DNA from 2 places in the Oryzihumus sp. JJN4-3R genome. Region 2 is predicted to be linked to the other one. Evidence: predicted binding sites of a transcription regulator. Region 2 holds the regulator's gene; the other holds the start of a gene.
What was found. The regulator HrcA, encoded in region 2, represses chaperone genes, less so after heat shock. The targets are predictions, from matches to a motif close to TTNGCACTCGNNNNNNNCGAGTGCNAA.

Region 1: a site for HrcA is predicted at 3,335-3,361, ahead of AC3ANM_RS14410 (FmdB family zinc ribbon protein). Genes of this name have one in related genera too.

What each region holds. Positions count from the first base shown of each region.
Region 1 is NZ_CM173229.1:3,002,143-3,011,477, forward strand. It holds gene AC3ANM_RS14390 (AAA domain-containing protein) at 1-565, shown strand, start outside; gene mscL (large conductance mechanosensitive channel protein MscL) at 704-1,117, opposite strand; gene cpaB (Flp pilus assembly protein CpaB) at 1,252-1,992, opposite strand; gene AC3ANM_RS14405 (S-methyl-5'-thioadenosine phosphorylase) at 1,989-2,834, opposite strand; gene AC3ANM_RS14410 (FmdB family zinc ribbon protein) at 2,970-3,320, opposite strand; gene AC3ANM_RS14415 (NADPH-dependent F420 reductase) at 3,487-4,140, shown strand; gene AC3ANM_RS14420 (TetR/AcrR family transcriptional regulator) at 4,146-4,709, shown strand; gene AC3ANM_RS14425 (Mpo1-like protein) at 4,861-5,277, shown strand; gene AC3ANM_RS14430 (potassium/proton antiporter) at 5,189-6,787, opposite strand; gene AC3ANM_RS14435 (penicillin acylase family protein) at 6,876-9,335, shown strand, end outside.
Region 2 is NZ_CM173229.1:3,884,299-3,893,633, reverse strand. It holds gene AC3ANM_RS18555 (16S rRNA (uracil(1498)-N(3))-methyltransferase) at 1-438, opposite strand, end outside; gene dnaJ (molecular chaperone DnaJ) at 442-1,566, opposite strand; gene hrcA (heat-inducible transcriptional repressor HrcA) at 1,619-2,650, opposite strand; gene AC3ANM_RS18540 (DUF3097 domain-containing protein) at 2,728-3,612, shown strand; gene AC3ANM_RS18535 (DUF4870 domain-containing protein) at 3,721-4,209, shown strand; gene hemW (radical SAM family heme chaperone HemW) at 4,261-5,487, opposite strand; gene AC3ANM_RS18525 (MFS transporter) at 5,591-6,820, opposite strand; gene AC3ANM_RS18520 (MOSC domain-containing protein) at 6,962-7,630, opposite strand; gene AC3ANM_RS18515 (GNAT family N-acetyltransferase) at 7,723-8,310, opposite strand; gene trmB (tRNA (guanosine(46)-N7)-methyltransferase TrmB) at 8,340-9,119, opposite strand; gene lepA (translation elongation factor 4) at 9,162-9,335, opposite strand, start outside.

The DNA.
Region 1 (9,335 bases), 880 kb from region 2:
GGCCCGCGACGTGGCCCGCGTGACCGCCGCGCTGCGCGGGGCGTCCCGGGCGCTGGAGCTGAGCGAGAATGGGGCCCTGACGTCACCGCGCCCGGGCGAGCAGGAGTCCATCCACTCCGCCGCACCGGGGGCCGGCGCTTCCGGCGCCACAGCACCCACCGCGTCGGTGGCTTCGGTCGGGACCCTCCAGGGGGCCCTGCCGGGATTCGACGAGCACGAGGAGGAGCACGTGTCGACCGCCGACGAGCCGACGACGCAGGCTGTTGACCAGGACGCCGAGCCGATGGGCGACTCCGGGGACGTCGTCCCCGGGCCGGCTGCGGAACACACCGCTCCGCGGCTGTCCGGTCAGGAGCCGGGGCCGGAGTCCGGGTCGGAGCCAGAGGCCGCGGACGACGGTGGGGACGCCGCCGACGAGGCTGCCGACGCCCGACCCACGGTGCCGGTGCGACGGAGCGCGCCCGAGCAGACCCGTGACGACACCGACGCCGCGTGGGGCGAGCGCCGCGACGAGGACGCGCACGACCGCTGGCTGCAGGAGCAGCGCCCGCCGCACTGGGAGTGACGCTCGGTTGTCCATGGCATGACGAAGGCCGCGGGACCTCGCGAAAGCGTGGTCCCGCGGCCTGTTCGTTTGCGGGCCACGGTCACCGTCGCGAGCGGAACGGCCTGGCGCTCGGGAGGGGAGCAGCGGCAGGCGGCCTCAGTAGGCGTTGCTGCGCTCGCGGAGCAGGTCGCGGATCTCCTGGAGCAGCAGGATGTCCTCCGCCGGGGCCTTGGGCTCAGGCTCCTGGCCACGCTTGCGGCGCTCGGCGATGGCGTTCATGGGCATCACGATCAGGAAGTAGACGACCGCTGCGGTGATCAGGAACGTGATGACCGCGTTGATCATCGCCGACACGTCGACGGTCGTGGCCTTCTCGATCGCGGGGCTCCCGTGCTTGAGGGAGAACGACAGGCCGCTGCTCTGCGGTCCGCCGAAGACGTTGAGCAACGGCTTGATGATGTTGCCGACCAGCGTCTGCACGACAGCGGTGAACGCCGCGCCGACGACCACCGCAACCGCGAGGTCGACGACGTTGCCGCGCATGAGGAAGTTCTTGAAGCCCTTGATCATTCGTGCGGTCCCTTCGGTGTGGCGGGCATACCCGCCCGACCGTAGCGGAGCCGGATTCAGGGCTGGCAGGGGGCGATCACCGGGTGGTCAGCGGTCGGCACGGTGAGCGTCACCCCGGCGCGGAGGCGCCGGCGTCAGCGGTCGGCGCGCAGGGTGAGTGTCACCCCGGAGCCCACGGACGCGGCACCGGCGGCGCGAGCCAGGGCGGCCGCCTGTGTGTCGGAGACGGCGACCACCACGCCCGGTGCGGCGTCGGAGGAGGCGCCCGCCCCGAGCAGGCCGGTCGGCCCGCCGGCGCCCGCAGACGTCGCGGAGCCGTCGGTCGCGAGGACGAGCAGGTCGCTGCCGACCTGCCGGCCGGTGGCGTTGTCGATGAGGTCGACGTGGTCGCCGGGTCGGACCATCGCGGTCATCCGGGCATCGGGCACGGCCACCCGGGCCGCGACCTGACCGGCCGGCAGCCCGGTCAGCAGGCCGGGGCCGTGCAGCCGTGCGGGCGTCAGTGCGTCGCCGGCCGAGAGGGGTGAGGACACCCGGTGCCCGACCAGTGCCGCGACCGAGGAGGTGGCCCCGGCCGGCGCCGTGCCCGGCGCCCAGCGGGCCGGCCGCAGGTCAGCGGCCGTCAGCTGCTGCCCGGCGGCGAGGTCGTGCGCGGCGACCAGCACCGGCACGCCGGTGACGGCCGGGGTCGGCAGGAACGCGGAGAGCGCCAGCCACGCGGCGACTCCCACCAGCAGGGCCGCGAGGACCCGGCGGGCACGGGCCCGGCGCCAGGCCGCTCGTCGCCCCGGCCCACGCCAGCCGGCCAACAGGCCCTGGGCCCGGCCGCCAAGGCTGGCGGGGTGAGGGTCGAGCAGCCCGGCGCCGGCGCTCATGGCAGCTCGATCGGCAAGGTGATGCCGTCCAGGGCCCGGCGGCAGGCGCAGGTGGCCGTGGCGTCGTCCTCCGCGGACGGCATCTCGGCGATGGTCGAGGCGAGGACGGTCTTGAGGTCATCGACGTTGCGGGCGAACACCCGCAGCACCTCCTCGTGGGTGACGGCCTCCCCGCCCTCAACCCCGGCGTCATGGTCGGTGACCAGCGCGATCGTGGTGAAGCACATCGCCAGCTCACGGGCGATCGCCGCCTCGGGCATCGCGGTCATGCCGACCACGGACCAGCCGGCCTGCTGGTGCCAGTGCGACTCGGCGCGGGAGGAGAAGCGCGGCCCGTTGACGACCACGAGGGTGCCGCCGTCGGTGACGTCCTTGCCCGCCTCGTGGGCCACCCGCGTCACGACCTCGCGGCCGCGCGGGCAGTAGGGGTCGGCGAAGGCGACGTGCACGACCGGCCCGACCGCGTCGTAGACGGTGTGCTCCCGGCCCCAGGTGCGGTCGACCACCTGGTCGGGCACGACGATGGCTCCCGGGCCGAGCTCGGGCTTGAGCGACCCCACGGCGCACGGCGCGAGGACCTGGCGCACGCCGACCGAGCGCAGCGCCCAGAGGTTGGCGCGGTAGTTGACCCGGTGCGGCGGGAACCGGTGGCCCTGCCCGTGGCGGGCGATGAAGGCGACCTGCCGGCCGGCCAGGGACCCGACCACGACGTCGTCGCTGGGGTCGCCGAACGGCGTGGTGACGCGCACGCGCTCGGCGCCCTCGAGGAACTCGTAGAACCCTGATCCGCCGATGACGCCGACGTCGGCGCGCGGGCCGGATGCGGTGGGGGAGGAAGTCATGCGGGCGAGACTAGCCGCGGGCCTGCACCGTCCCGAGGGGCCACCGGAGCCCTGTGGACGATGGGACGAACGCCCGGGGGCATGTGGACAACCCGGGTCAGTGGACCGCCGGCGCCCACCCGCCGGAGCGGCGGATCAGGCCGCGGAGCCCGCCCCGGTGGAGGTGCTCGACGAGGTCGAGGACGACGAGCCGGAGCCGGACGACGAGCCCGACGACGAGGTCGAGGACGAGGAGTCGCCGGAGGAGGAGGAGGAGGAGGAGCTCGAGCCGCTGTCGGACTTGGCCGCCGGGACGCTCGCGGAGGAGCCCGAGCGGGAGTCGGTGCGGTAGAAGCCCGAGCCCTTGAAGACCACGCCGACGGCGTTGAACAGCTTGCGCAGCCGGCCCTCACACGCGGGGCAGACGGTCAGCGAGTCGTCGCTGAAGGACTGCACGACCTCGAAACGGTGATCGCACGCGGTGCACGCGTAGGCGTACGTCGGCACGGGGTCCTCCTGTATCAGCACTCTCGGGCAACGAGTGCCAGAAGTGTACGACGGATCCGCTCCTGGCTTGACAACTGAACAGACAGGTCTGTCTACTTATCTCGGGTCACCGACCCCCACCAGCTCACCCCACCAGCTCACCCCCCATGCGGAAGAAGGAACTCTCATGAAGATCGCCGTCCTCGGCACCGGCATGGTCGGCCAGGCCATCGGCACCAAGCTGGCCGCTCTCGGCCACGAGGTCGCCATGGGCTCGCGCGACGCCGACAACCCCAAGGCCACCGACTGGGCCGCCGGTGAGGGCCACCGCACCGCGGCCACCTTCGCCGACGCCGCGGCGGGCGCCGAGCTCGTCGTCAACGCCACCGCGGGCGTGGCCTCCCTGGAGGCCCTCGAGCTGGCCGGCGCCGACAACCTCGCCGGCAAGGTCCTGCTGGACATCGCCAACCCGCTGGACTTCAGCAACGGCTTCCCGCCCTCCCTGTCGGTCGTCAACACCGACAGCCTCGGCGAGCAGATCCAGCGCACCTTCCCCGGCGCCAGGGTCGTCAAGAGCCTCAACACCATGAACTGCGAGGTCATGGTCGACCCGGCGCGCGTCGGCGGCGGCGACCACGACGTGTTCGTGGCCGGTGAGGACGCCGACGCCAAGGCCACCGTCACCGAGCTGCTCGCGTCCTTCGGCTGGACCCCCGAGCACATCCACGACCTCGGCGGCCTTGCCGCGGCCCGGGGCACCGAGATGTACCTCCCGCTGTGGCTGTCCCTCATGGGCTCCCTCGGCAGCGGGAACTTCAACATCAAGGTCGTGCGAGGCTGACGGCCATGAGCGCAGCCCGCGACCGGATCCTCGACACGGCCTTCCGGCTCTTCTACGCCCACGGCGTCCGGAGCGTCGGGGTCGACACGATCATCGCCGAGTCCTCCGTCGCCAAGGCCACGCTCTACAAGCACTTCCCGGGCAAGGACGACCTGGTCCTTGCCTACCTCGAGCGGGTCGACGCCGGATGGCGCGGCTCGCTCGAGGCCGCGGCCACGGCGGCCGGACCGGACCCGCGCGACCAGCTCGTCGGGATGTTCGACGCGCTGACCGCGGCCTGCCGTCGCGACGGCTTCCACGGCTGCGCGTTCATCAACACCGCCGCCCAGTCCGAGTCCGGCACGCCGGTCCACGCCCGCACGGTGCAGCACAAGGCCGCGGTCCGGGACTGGGTGCGTGGCCTGGCCACGCAGGCCGGGGCGCAGGACCCGGACTCCCTGGCGACCGCGCTGACCCTGCTCCTCGACGGCGGCCTCGCCACCGGGGTGCTCGACGGCCGGCCCGAGGCCGCGGAGGCGGCCCGGTCGGCCGCCGCCACGCTGGTTGCCGCGGCCTGCCCGCGCGACTGACGGCACGGCATACCGGCCTGGGTGTGCCGTGCCGTCACCTCCGCGTCCGGTCCCACCCCGGCACCACCGCCCGCCCGGGGTGATGCCAGGGGTGATGCCCGGGGACGGGGCGGGGTTGTGCGGGCGGGCGTGGCGCGGCAGGGTGTCGGCCATGCCCAGGCCGACCTGCGACTGCCCCGCCGGATACACGACGTACGAGCAGTTCTGGCCGTACTACGTGGCGATGCACTCCCGGTCCAGCACGCGCTGGGCCCACCTCGTCGGCACAACGCTGGGCGCCGCCACCGCCGCCCACGGGCTGGTCCGCCTGCGCAAGCCGTCGTGGCTGCTCCTGTGGCCGCTCATGGGCTACGGCTCGGCGTGGCCCAGCCACTTCTTCATCGAGAAGAACAACCCGGCCAGCTTCGGCCACCCCGCGTGGTCGCTGCGGGGCGACTTCGAGATGATCCGCTGGATGCTCACCGGGCGCGACGCCGAGCTCAGTGCGATCGCGGAGGCGTGGTGGCGCGAGCACGACCACGCCGCAACAGCCTCGAGCGCGCAGGCTCCGGCTCTCCGGGCCGGCTGACCCACCCCGCGAGCCGGCCCCGCTGGCTCACCGCGCGGATCCGGCGCTCGACCTGGCGACGGGTCTCGGCCGTCGCCACGACCAGCAGCTGGTCGCCGCGGCGCAGCACCGTGTTGGGCGCCGGCACGAATGACTCCTCACCCCGCACGACGAGGGTGACGTTGGCGCCCTTGGGCAGCCGCAGCTCGAAGACCTCGACGCCGTGCAGGTGCGACTCGTCCCCGACCTGCACCTGGAGCAGCTCGGCGCGCAGGTCCTCCAGCGGCGTCGCCTCGACGTCGAGGTCGAGCAGCCGGTCCGGGTCGGTCAGCCGCAGCCGCCGCGCGATCCACGGCAGGGTCGGGCCCTGGACCAGGGTGAAGATGACCACGAGGACGAAGACGAGGTCGAACAGCCACGTGACGTTCGGCGTGCCGACGGTCAGCGGCACGGTGGCCAGGACGACCGGCACCGCCCCGCGCAGGCCGGCCCAGGACAGGAACACCTGGTCGCGCCACGGCACCCGGAACGGGGTCATCGACACCAGCACCGACAGCGGCCGGGCGACCAGCAGCAGCACCAGGCCGATGACGACGGCCTTGCCGACCTGGCTGGGCAGCCGCTCGGGGGAGGCGAGCAGGCCGAGCAGGACGAACAGGCCGATCTGCGCCAGCCAGCCGACGGCCTCGGCGAAGCCCCGGACCGCCGGGCGGTGCGGCAGCGCCATGTTGCCCAGCACGAGGGCGGCGAGGTAGACGGCGATGAAGCCGCTGGTGTGGGCCAGGGTGGCCACGGCGTAGGCCAGCACCGTCAGGGCCAGCACGCCGAGGGAGAACAGGCCCGAGGACTGCGGTGCGATGCGGCGCAGGGCCCGCCCACCGGCATACCCCAGGACCAGCCCGATGGCGCTGCCGCCCAGCAGCTCGGCGGTAGCCAGCAGCACCAGCTGCCACCAGGTGTGCGTCTGGGCATGGGGGGCGGCCTGCTCGGCCAGCGCGACCACGAGGATGACGACCGGGGCGTCGTTGAAGCCGGACTCGGCCTCGAGCATGCCGGTGATCCGGCGGGGCAGCGGCACCCGGCGCAGCACCGAGAAGACGGCGGCGGCGTCAGTGGAGGACAGCACGGCACCGACGAGCAGCGCGATGCCCCAGGGCAGGTCGAGCAGGAAGCGGGCGGCGATGCCCACCACCCCGACCGAGACGACCACGCCCAGGGTGGACAGCAGGGCGGCGGGTGCGACCGAGCGCCGGATGCCGTCCCAGTGGGTGGTCAGGCCACCCTCGGCGAGGATGAGCACCAGCGCGCTGTAGCCCAGCACCTGGGTCAGCTCGGCGGAGTTGAACCGGATCCCCACCCCCGCCTCGCCGATCACGAGCCCGATCGCGAGGTAGAGCAGCAGCGACGGCAGGCCGGAGCGGACCGAGAGGCGCACCGCGGCCACGGACAGCAGCAGCACCAGGGCCCCGACCAGCAGGGCAGGGCTGAGCGCCTCGACGGTGAACACGGCTGGCGCCACCTGTGCCGTCACGTCCACCGTCCTCCTCGCCGTGCGTCGGATGCTGCCGTGGGGACCGGGCGTGCGCGCCGCCGGGTCAGTGGTGTCCTAGTCTCGCAGGGTGTCTCGCGCCAAACTCGTCCGCCGCATCATCGTGTCGCTCGTGGCGGCGCTCCTCGTGGCTGTCCTCGTCGGAGTCGTCGTCGTGGTGGGCCTGGTCCGCCACTCCTTCCCCCAGACCACCGGTCAGGTGTCCATCCCCGGGCTGAGCTCGCGGGTGTCGGTGCTGCGCGACGAGCACGGCGTGCCACAGATCTACGCCGACAGCCCACAGGACCTCTTCCAGGCGCAGGGCTACGTCACCGCGCAGGACCGGTTCTTCGAGATGGACCTGCGCCGGCACGTCACCGCCGGGCGCCTGGCCGAGCTGGTCGGCCCGGCCGGAGTCAAGACCGACAAGGTGATCCGCACGATGGGCTGGCGCCGGGTCGCCGAGCAGGAGCTGCCCAAGCTCTCGGCCAGCACCCGGCAGTACCTCCAGGCCTACGCCGACGGGGTCAACGCCTACATCAACCAGATGGGCACGCCCTCGAAGATGGCCTTCGAGTACGCCGTCCTGAGCCAGAAGGTCGACAACTACCACGTCGAGCCGTGGACCCCGGTGGACTCCCTGGCGTGGCTCAAGGCCATGGCGTGGGACCTGCGCGGTGACTACGACGACGAGCTGACCCGGGCGCGGCTCGCCGGCAGCATGTCGATGTCCCACATCGCCGAGCTCTACCCGGACTACCCGTTCAACACCCACAAGCCGATCCTGTCCGGCCAGGACTGGAGCCCCGCCAGCACCTCCGGCACCGGCTCCACCGACGGCACGGGGACCGGCACGACCGGGACGGGCGGCACCACCGGCGCGGCAGCGGACGGCACCGGCACCTCCTCCGGGGCGAGCGGCACCACCGGCGCGGCGAGCGCCGCCAGCGGCTACCCGGCATACCTCGCGGACAAGGGCGTCAAGCTGGCCTATGACCAGGTGAGCCAGGCCCTCGACAGCGTGCCGGCGATGCTCGGCCGCGGCGACGGCATCGGCTCCAACTCGTGGGTCGTGGGACCGCAGCGCTCCAGCACCGGCAAGCCGCTGCTGGCCAACGACCCGCACCTCGCGCCGGGCATCCCCGGGATCTGGTACCAGACCGGCCTGCACTGCCGGAACGTCAGCTCCTCCTGCCCCTACGACGTCGCCGGCTACTCCTTCTCCGGCCTGCCGGGCGTGGTGATCGGCCACAACCAGAGCATCGCCTGGGGCTTCACCAACCTCGCGCCGGACGTGAGCGACTTCTACCTCGAGAAGGTCAGCGGCGACCAGGTGCTGCGTGACGGCCGCTACGTCCCGCTCAAGACGCGCCAGGAGACGATCAAGGTCGCCGGCGGCAACGACGTCACGATCACGGTCCGCGACACCACCCACGGCCCGCTGATGTCCGACGTGCTGCCAGCCGTCGCCGACGCCGGCCGCAACGCGCCCGTCGACGGCCAGAAGGACCCCAGCACGTATGACGTGTCCCTCGCCTGGACGGGGCTGCTCCCCGGCCGGACCGCCGACGCGCTGTTCGCGATCGACCGGGCGCAGAGCTTCGAGCAGTTCCGCACCGCGGCGAAGAACTTCCAGGTGCCCTCGCAGAACCTCGTCTACGCCGACGTCAACGGCCACATCGGCTACCAGGCGCCGGGCCAGGTCCCCGTCCGCCGGTCGGCGGTCAAGGACGCCCCGCCCGGCTACTGGCCGGCCCCCGGCTGGGACTCCCGCTACGACTGGCACGGCTTCGTGCCGTTCAAGGACATGCCGACGTCCTTCGACCCGCCGGAGGGCTACCTCGTGGCCGCCAACCAGGCGGTGACCGAGAGCCAGTCGCCGTTCCTCACCACCGAGTGGGACTACGGCTTCCGGGCGCAGCGGATCCGCGACCTGCTGAACGCCACGCCCAAGGTGACGCCGGCCCGCATGGCGCAGATCCAGGGCGACACGGTCAACACCTTCGCCCCGCAGCTGGTCAAGCACCTGCTCTCGCTCAAGGTCGACCCGTTCACGGCCGACGCCCAGAACCTGCTAAAGCACTGGAACCACACCACGCCGGTGGGTGAGTCGCCCGACGGGGCGGCCGCGGCCTACTACAACGCGGTGTGGAGCAACCTGCTCGAGCTGACCTTCGACGACGAGCTGCCCAAGGACCTCAAGGCCGACGGCGGCGGCCACTGGATGCAGGTCGTCCAGGGGATGCTCGACAAGCCCCGGGACACCTGGTGGGACAACAAGGGGACCGCGGGCGTCCTCGAGGGCCGCGACGAGATCCTGCGCCAGGCGATGGTGCAGGCCCGTCTCGAGCTGACCAAGCAGCTGGGCAAGGACCCGGTGACGTGGCAGTGGGGCCGGCTGCACCGCCTCGAGCTGAAGCATCAGGTCCTCGGCGGCGACGGGGTCCCCGGCTACGTGCAGATGCTGTTCAACCGTGGGCCGATCGACATGCCCGGCGGGTCCTCGATCGTCGACGCCAACGGCTGGAACGCCGGCGAGGGCTACAACGTG
Region 2 (9,335 bases):
GCGCGACTGCTTGGTCGCGGCCCGGACCACCGACTCCCACTTGCGGTGGGACTTGGCGGCGCGGTCGCCACGCCAGACGACGATGCTGCGCCCGGCCTGCCATGGCACGACCTCGTCGACGCCGAGCTCGGTGGCCGACTCGATGGCCTGCTCGTCCCGGTCGCCCTTGGCCAGCGCCTGCACGAGCACGAACCGCGGGTCCGGGGCGGTGAGGACCTCGACCCGCTCCAGGCGCAGCGTCAGCTCGTCACGCCCGGCCGCCTCCACGACGGCGGCGGCGCGGGTGCCGGCGCCGTCGGAGAGCAGCACCGGCTCACCCACGCCGATCCGCCGGACGGTGGCGGCGTGGCGCCCCTCCGGCCCGTCGAGCAGCACGGTCGCGCCGGCCTGCGCTCCCTGCAGCTGCGCCGGCTCGACGAAGAACAGCGGCGCGGTCACCGGCTACTTGCCCAGGAAGGCGTCACGCAGCTTGCCGAGCAGCCCGTGGGAGACCGGGGCGAGCTGGCCCTCGGGACGCTCCTCCCCCCGCAGGACGGCGAGCTGGCGCAGCAGGTCCTCCTGTGCGGCGTCGAGCCTGGTCGGGGTCTGCACGTTGACGTGGACGATGAGGTCGCCGCGACCGGTGCCCCGCAGGTGGGTGACGCCGAGGCCGCGCATGGTCACGACGTCGCCGGCCTGGGTGCCGGGGCGGACCTCGAGGTCCTTCATCCCGTCGAGGGTGTCGAGCTTGAAGCTCGTGCCGAGCGCCGCGGCCGTCATCGGCAGGTCCACCGAGCAGTGCAGGTCGTCCCCACGCCGCTGGAAGGTCTCGTGGCCGGTGACGTGGATCTCGACGTAGAGGTCGCCGGCCGGGCCGGCGCCCTGACCGACCTCACCCTCACCGGCGAGCTGGATGCGCGTGCCGGTGTCCACGCCGGCGGGCACCCGGATCTTCAGGGTGCGACGGGTCCGCACGCGGCCGTCGCCGGAGCACTCGAAGCACGGGTCGGAGATGACCGTGCCGTAGCCCTGGCAGGCGGTGCACGGACGGGAGGTCATCACCTGGCCGAGGAAGGAGCGCTGGACCTGCTGCACCTCGCCGCGACCCGCGCACACGTCACAGGTGCGCGTGCCGGTGCCCGGCTGGGAGCCGTCGCCGTGGCAGGTGCCGCACTCGACGGCGGTGTCGACGGTCAGCTCGCGCTCGGCCCCGAAGACGGCCTGCGACAGGTCGATGTCCACGCGGATCAGGGCGTCCTGGCCACGACGCTTGCGCGAGCGCGGCCCGCGGGCCGCGCCCCCGGCGGCACCGCCGAAGAAGGCGTCCATGATGTCGCTGAAGGAGAAGCCCTGGCCGAATCCGCCGGCCTGGCCGCCGTAGGGGTCGGCGCCCATGTCGTAGGCGCGCTTCTTCTCCGGGTCGGAGAGGACGTCGTAGGCCTGCGAGACGCGCTTGAACTCGTCCTCGGCCTCCGGGCCGGAGTTCACGTCCGGGTGGAGCTTGCGGGCGAGGCGTCGGTAGGCGCGCTTGATCTCTTCTGCTGTCGCGTCACGGCTGACGCCGAGGTCCTGGTAGTAGTCGTTCAACGAAAGTCCTTGTCAGGATTGCGAATCAGGCTCGGGCAGGGTTGGCGGTCGGTCAGGGGGCGAGGATCTCGGAGACGTAGCGGGCCACCGCGCGCACCGAGGCCATCGTCGTGGGGTAGTCCATGCGGGTCGGGCCGAGGACGCCGAGGCCGGCGACGAGGTCACGGCCGGTGCCGTAGCCCGTGCTGACGACCGAGGTCGTCTGCAGGCCCTCGTGGGGGTTCTCGTGGCCGATGCGCACCGCGACGGTGTCGCTGTCGGCGCCCATGGTCCCGAGCAGCTTGAGCAGCACGACGTGCTCCTCCAGCGCCTCGAGCACGGGGCCGATGCTGAGCGGGAAGTCCGTGCCGAACCGGGCCAGGTTGGCCGTGCCGGCCAGCACGACCCGCTCCTCGCGCTCCTCGACGAGGGCGTCGTCCAGGGCCCGCACGACGGCGCGCACGAGGTCCCGGTGGGCCGGCTCGAACCGCTCGGGCAGGGACTGCAGCTGGCCGGCCGCCTCGGTCAGCGGCTTGCCGGCGGCCTCGGCGTTGAGCCGCGAGCGGATGTCGGCGACGAGACGCTCCCCCGTCGGGGCGACCAGGTCGTGGCTGGTCTCCAGGACCCGCTGCTCGACCCGGCCGGTGTTGGTGATGAGCACCACCATGAGGCGGTGCGCGCCGACGGGCACCAGCTCGACGTGGCGCACCGCGCTGCGGGTGAGCGAGGGGTACTGCATGACCGCGACCTGGCGGGTCAGCGTGGCCAGCAGGCGCACGGTGCGGTCGACCACGTCGTCGAGGTCGACGGCGCCCTCGAGGAACTGGGCGATGGCCGCCCGCTCCGCCGGGCTCATCGGCTTGACGGCACTGAGCTTGTCGACGAAGACCCGGTAGCCCAGGTCGGTCGGCACCCGGCCGGCGCTGGTGTGCGGGGCCGAGATCAGCCCCTCCTCCTCCAGCGCGGCCATGTCGTTGCGCACGGTGGCCGCCGACACGCCGAGCTGATGACGCTCGAGCAGGCTCTTCGAACCGACCGGCTCGGAGGTCTGCACGTAGTCCTGGACGATGGCGCGCAGCACAGCCAGGCGGCGTTCCTCACTCACAGGCTCCACCTCCTCAGGGGACGAGCAGTCGAATCTGGCACTCAAACCGGCTGAGTGCCAAGTCTACGATGCCTGCCGTGACGGATCGATACGGCGCCGATGTCCTGTCCGGAGACTGGAAGGCCCCGCGGGGTGGACGCTCCCGCGAGGTGGAAGCCGAGCACGGCCTCGTGGTGGAGGACGTCGAGACGGGGTGGTGTGGTGCCGTGGTGCGGGTGGAGAAGGCCGGCGGGGTGCACGTGGTCCACCTCGAGGACCGGCGCGGCCGCACCCGCGGCTTCAGCCTGGGCCCGGGGTTCCTCCTGGACGGCTCCCCCGTCACGTTGACCCCACCGACCACGGCAGCCCGGGAGGCCGCAGCCGCCGCGCGCGCCGCCGCCTCCCGCACGGCCAGCGGCTCCCGCGCCGTCCACGGCCTCAAGGCGCGGGTCGCCTCCGGTTCGCGGATCTTCGTCGAGGGCCGGCACGACGCCGAGCTCGTCGAGAAGGTCTGGGGCGACGACCTGCGGATCGAGGGGGTCGTCGTGGAGCTGCTCGAGGGCGTCGACGACCTCGCCGCCGCCATCCGGGACTTCGACCCCGGCCCGACCCGCCGGATGGGCGTGCTGGTGGACCACCTCGTGCCGGGGACCAAGGAGAGCCGGCTGGTGCAGGAGGCGCGGGCGCTGCGCCGCTACGCGCCCTACGTGAAGATCCTGGGCCACCCGTACGTCGACGTGTGGGAGTCCGTGCGCCCGCAACGCCTGGGGTGGCAGGCGTGGCCGGTCATCGCCCGCGGCCAGTCATGGAAGCACGGCATCACCGACGCCCTCGGGTGGCCGCACGAGACCCAGGCCGACATCGCCCACGCGTGGAAGCGGATCCTGGGCACCGTGCGGACGTATGCCGACCTCGAGCCGGCGCTGCTGGCCAGCGTGGAGGAGCTGATCGACTTCGTGACCGCACCGGGCGAGGAGGGGTAGGCCTTGCGGCTGCGCCGGCGGGCCGCAGCCGCGATGTCCTTCCGATGTCCTGCCGGGGCGCGGCGAGCGCTCCTACGATGGCGGCAGACCACCACGCCAAGGGGAGCCATGAGCGAGTCACCGCAGGACGTCCCGTCCCAGCCGCAGGGGCAGCCACACGGCCCGGGGCCGGGCCAGGCGCCATACAGCCAGGGGCCGTACGGCCAGGTGCCGCCGCAGGGCGGCCCCCAGCCTCCCACCGCGCCCTACCCCGGGTATGCCGGGCAGGCGCCCATGAGCCCGGGTGACGCGCGGATGTGGGCGCTGTTCGCCCACCTCGGCGGCACGTTCCTGTCCTTCCTCGTGCCGCTGGTGATCTACCTGGTGAACAAGGACCGTGACCCGTTCGTGCGCCGGCACTCCTCGCAGGCGCTGAACTTCCACATCACCCTGGCGATCATCTACATCGTCTCGATCCCGCTGATGTTCGTGCTGGTCGGGTTCCTCACGTTCTTCGCCGCGCTCGTCTGCGCCCTGATCTTCACGATCCAGGCCTCCGTGGCCGCCAACGACGGGCGGGACTACACCTACCCGCTGGCGATCCAGTTCGTGCACTGAGCCGGGTCAACGCCCTGAGCCCTCTGATCACCCAGAGCACCCAGAGCGCGCTCAGAGCCCGAGCAGCCGCCGCACGACGGTGTCGGCCAGCAGCCGCCCACGCCGGGTCAGCACGACCCGGCGCGGGCGCATGGCGCTGGGTCCGTCGACCAGCCCGTCGGCGATGAGCCCGGCCACGGCCTCCCGGCCCTCGGGGCGCAGGTCCTCGATCGGCAGGCCCTCCACGAGGCGCACGCCGAGCAGGACGCGCTCGTCGTAGCGCTGCTCGTCGGTGAGCAGCTCCCGCCCCGCCGCCGGGGACTGCCCGGAGGAGAGACGACCGGCAAAAGCGTTGGGGTGCTTGACGTTCCACCACCGCACGCCGCCGACGTGGCTGTGCGCGCCGGGGCCGATGCCCCACCAGTCGCCGCCGGCCCAGTAGCCCTCGTTGTGGCGGCAGCGGCCCTGCGGGCTGCGGGACCAGTTGCTGACCTCGTACCACCCGAAGCCGGCGGCGGAGAGGACCTCGTCGGCCAGCTCGTACTTGGCGGCCTCGTCGTCGTCCTCCGGCGCCGGCACCTGGCCGCGGCGGACCTGGGCGGCCAGCTTGGTGCCCTCCTCGACCACGAGCGCATAGGCAGACACGTGGTCGGGCTCCAGGGCGACGGCGGCCTCCAGGCTGGTGCGCCAGCCCTCCAGGGACTCCCCCGGCGTGCCGTAGATCAGGTCGACGCTGACCTGCAGCCCAGCCTCCTTGGCCGCAGCCACGGCCCGGGCGACGTTGGCCGGGTCGTGGGTGCGCTCGAGGGTGCGCAGCACGTGCGGCACCGCCGACTGCATGCCCAGGCTCACCCGGGTGAAGCCCCCGGCGGCCAACGTGCGCAGGGCCTCGGGCGTCACCGAGTCGGGGTTCGCCTCGGTAGTCACCTCCGCGTCGGGGGCCAGGCCCCACCGCTCCCGTATGCCGTGCAGCACCTTCACGAGGTCGCCAGGGGCCAGCATGGTGGGGGTGCCGCCGCCGACGAAGACGGTCTGCACCACGGGGGCGCGCTCGCCGAGGACCTTCGCAGCGAGGTCGAGCTCGGCGAGCGCCGCGTCGGCGTAGGTCGCCACGCTGGCGCCGTCGGCGCCGAGCTCGGTCAGCGTGTAGGTGTTGAAGTCGCAGTAGCCGCAGCGCACCGAGCAGAACGGCACGTGGACGTAGACCCCGAACGGCCCCTCCCCGAGCCGGGCGAGGGCGTGAGCCGGGAGCTCACCCGTAATCGGGGCAGGCTCCCCCAGGGGCAGGGCACTCGGCATACCGCCGATTCTCCCTCACCCGCCGAGTGGGACGGTCCTCCGGGTTTGCAGGCCCTTGGGACCCGGAGGAACGTCCCTGTCGGTGAGGTCAACGCCGGCCGGGTCAGCCGCTGTGGGTGAGCACGCCGTAGCGCTCGCGGGTGCGCAGCGCCCACGCCGAGGCGGGCACGCTGAGCGCGCCGGCGGCGATGATCACCGCGGCGAGGACGACCCAGCCCCACGCCCCGCCGTTGATGCACAACGCCACCGACAGTGACGGGGCGATGACGTTGGACAGCGAGAAGCCCATCCCGGAGAACCCTTGGTACTGCCCCTGCCGCTCGCGCGGCGCCAGGCCCATCTGGACGCCCCACTGGCCGCCGGAGCCGACCATCTCGCCGACGACGTGCACGAGCGCGCCGCCGCAGAGCAGGACCACGGCCAGCCATGCCGGCTGACCGGCGGCGAGGGCGATGAGGCCGAAGCCCGCGCCGATCCAGAGCCCCCCGGTGCGGAGCGCCCTCGACGCCGCCATGACCGTGTCGGCGCCTCGGGACAGGCGCACCTGGAAGATCGCGACCATCACGGTGTTGATCATCAGGGTCACCGCCACGAGCGACTTCGGCGCGTGCGTGGAGTGCGCGATCCACAGCGGCACCGCGACCTCGATGATGACGAAGTGCATCGCGAAGATGCCGGTGAGCGCCGTCATCACGACGAAGGGGATGTCCCGCAGCACCTGCAGCCGCGGCTCGCCCTTCGCGCGCAGCGCGGCCTTCTCCAGGTGCGGCAGCCGGGCCACCGCGAAGGAGTTGACGATGCAGGTCAGGCTGTTGAACGCGAACACGGCCAGGTAGGCCCACGGCTTGTCGATCGTCAGGGCCAGCCCGCCGAGCGCCCCACCGACCGAGATGCCGACGTTGGTGACCGCCCGCAGGTAGGCCTTGAACCGCACGCCCTGGCCGCCCTCGGCGACGCGCGCGATGATCCCGTTGCGCACTGCCCCGGCGCCGCGGTCGAAGAACGCCTCGAACATCATCACGCCGGTCAGCGCCCAGATGTTGTGGGTCAGCAGGAGGCCGAGCGAGACGACACCGGTCGCCAGGGTCAGCCAGCGCAGCAGCTCGCGCGGCCCCTTGACGTCACCGAGGTGCCCGATCGGCACCTGCACGAAAAGCGCCACGACGGCGGCGGCACTCAGCGCCAGGCCGACCTGCGCGGCCGGGATGTGCACGATGCGCGTGAAGTAGAGGGCGAACGTCGTGGTGATGGCACCGTTGCCCATCGTGTTGACCAGGGTCGCCCCAGCCAGGATGCGCAGGTTGGGATCGACGGGGATCCCCTTGTGTGTCAACGGTTTCACTGCTGTTGTCCCCTGCACCCCGACCCCGCTCACAGCGCCTCGTCCCCTGTCGCTCGATTTATCTTGATATCAAGATATCTGAGGGCGAACCGCATCTCCACCCCTTTGCGCAACCCCGGTATGCCGGGTCGCTCAGTCCGAGGGCACGCCCCGATACTGCCGGGCTGCCACACGCTCGGCGTGCCACCGCATCGCGTCGGCGAGGTCGAGCTCGCCGGCGTCCGCGGCGTCGAGCAGAGCCTGCATCGCCGCCGGCGCGTCCCTGTCGAACGCGTCGAGGACGGTGGCCCCATGGGCAGGACGGCGGACCATCGCGACGGGCATGCCGGCCTCGAGCACTCCGGGACGCACGACGCGCAGGTAGGCGCCGGGAGCACCGTGCAGCGTGAACCGCTTGACCCAGCGGTCCTCCCCCATCCGGCGCTGGAAGGTGGCACAGGGGATGCGCGGCATGGTGACCTCGACGAGGACGGCTTCCTCGCCCTCGCCGATGCGCCACTGCTCGCCGATCAGGGCGTGGGTGATGTCGAGGCCCTGCGTCGTGAGGTTCTCCCCGAACAGACCCGGCCCCACCTCGCGGCCGAGCTCGGAGGACCAGGCCCGCGCATCCTCTGCGGCGTAGGCATAGAGCGCCTTGTCAGGGCCGCCGTGGTGCCTGGTGTCCATCTGCCGGTCGCCCGCCAGGCCCAGCGGCCCGACCCCGACCGGTCCGGCGACCGGTCGCTTGTCGATGGCCGTCTGCCCGCCCTTCGGGCTGGGCAGGAGCCCGTGGACGCGGTTGACCGTCAGCAGGGTGGGCATGGCGCCCAGTCTCCCGCCGCCGACCGACAACCGGCCACCCGTTTCCCACCCGTCCACATCGGGTCTCGGGGACCCTGGAGCGCTGGACCGGTTCAGTCGCGCGTGCTCGGGGGCACCTCGCGCACCATCACGCAGTTGCCCTGACCCTTGGGCCGGTCGTAGGTGAAGCCCTCGCGCTCGTACATCGCGCGGGTGCCGTTGTAGAGGAACGAGGAGTTCTTCTTCCGGACCCCGCCGGTGTCGTGGGGGTAGCCCTCGACCAAGCCGCCGCCGGCCCGCGCGATCAGCTCGACCGCTCCGCGCAGGGCGATCGCAGCCAGGCCCTGACCGCGCAGGCCGCGCTCGACCAGGATGCAGGTGACCCGGTAGTCGGGCAGTCGCTCGGCCGTGGCCAGGTACTCCTTGCGGTGATGGATGCTGGGCAGCTCCTCGGGCGTCCCGTACTCCGCCCAGGCGACGGCCCGGTCGCCGTCGTAGACCAGCGCCGCGTGTGCGACCCCGTCAGCCACCAGACGTTGCTTGAGCGTCCGGTTGCCCTCTGCGGTCACGCCCTTCTCCGCGCAGTCGGGATGGAAGTGCGTGCACCAGCAGCTGGCGAACATGCCCTTGTTCCGCTCGACGAGGGCGGCGAAGTCGTCGAACGTCTCCGGCGTGAGCGCCTTGATCGTGAAGTCGGACATGCCGGCAACGTACCCGGATTGGGCGGACCTCAGGCGCGTTCGAGGCAGAGGTCGAAGACCGTCCGGCCCACGGCGAGGCCCTTGCGCTCGAAGCGCGTCATCACCCGGTCCTCGAAGCGCGGCGCGAAGCCGCCGCGCGGGTCGTCCGCGGAGGCGAGCTGCCCGGCATACCGGTTGGTGAAGTGCGGCGAGGCCTCGGCGACGTCGCGCATCTGCACGGCGTAGTCGGCCCAGTCCGTCGCCAGACGCCAGATCCCTTGCGGCGCAAGGCATCCAGCGATGCTGTCGGCGAGCTCCGGGGTGACCAGCCGGCGCTTGAGGTGGCGGCTCTTGGGCCACGGGTCGGGGAAGAACACCCACACCTGCTCGACCGAGCCGGGCTCGAGCATGCTGCCGAGGACGTCGACGGCGTCGGCCTGGACGACGCGGACGTTGGCCAGGCCGAGCGCCCCGACCTTGGCCAAGGTCTGGGCGATGCCGGGCCGGTAGACCTCCACGGCGAGGAAGTCCGCATCGGGCCGCGCGGCCGCCGCGTGCACCACCGCGTCGCCGGCGCCCGAGCCGACCTCGACCACCAGTGGTGCGAGGCGCCCGAAGGCCCCCTCCTGGTCGAGCCGGAAGGTCGGCTCGACCGAGGTGTGCGCCTCGGCCCGCGGCACGTCGAGCACGAAGTCACCGCTGTAGCGGTCCCACGCACCCTGGTGGCGCAGGTTGAGCCGGCCGTCGAGGCGGGTGAAGGAGGTGGTGCGGCGCCGGAAGGGCTCGGCCTCGAACCCGTCCGGCGCCGTCACGGGGGCAGCGTCGCTCATCGCAGGGTGGTCACGGCAGGTCGGCCAGAGCAGCCGGCAGGGCTACTTCTTGCCCTTGTCGGGCTGGACCGCCTCGTTGGACAGCGCGGCGATGAAGGCCTCCTGCGGCACCTCGACGCGGCCGACCATCTTCATCCGCTTCTTGCCTTCCTTCTGCTTCTCGAGCAGCTTGCGCTTGCGGGTGATGTCACCGCCGTAGCACTTGGCGAGCACGTC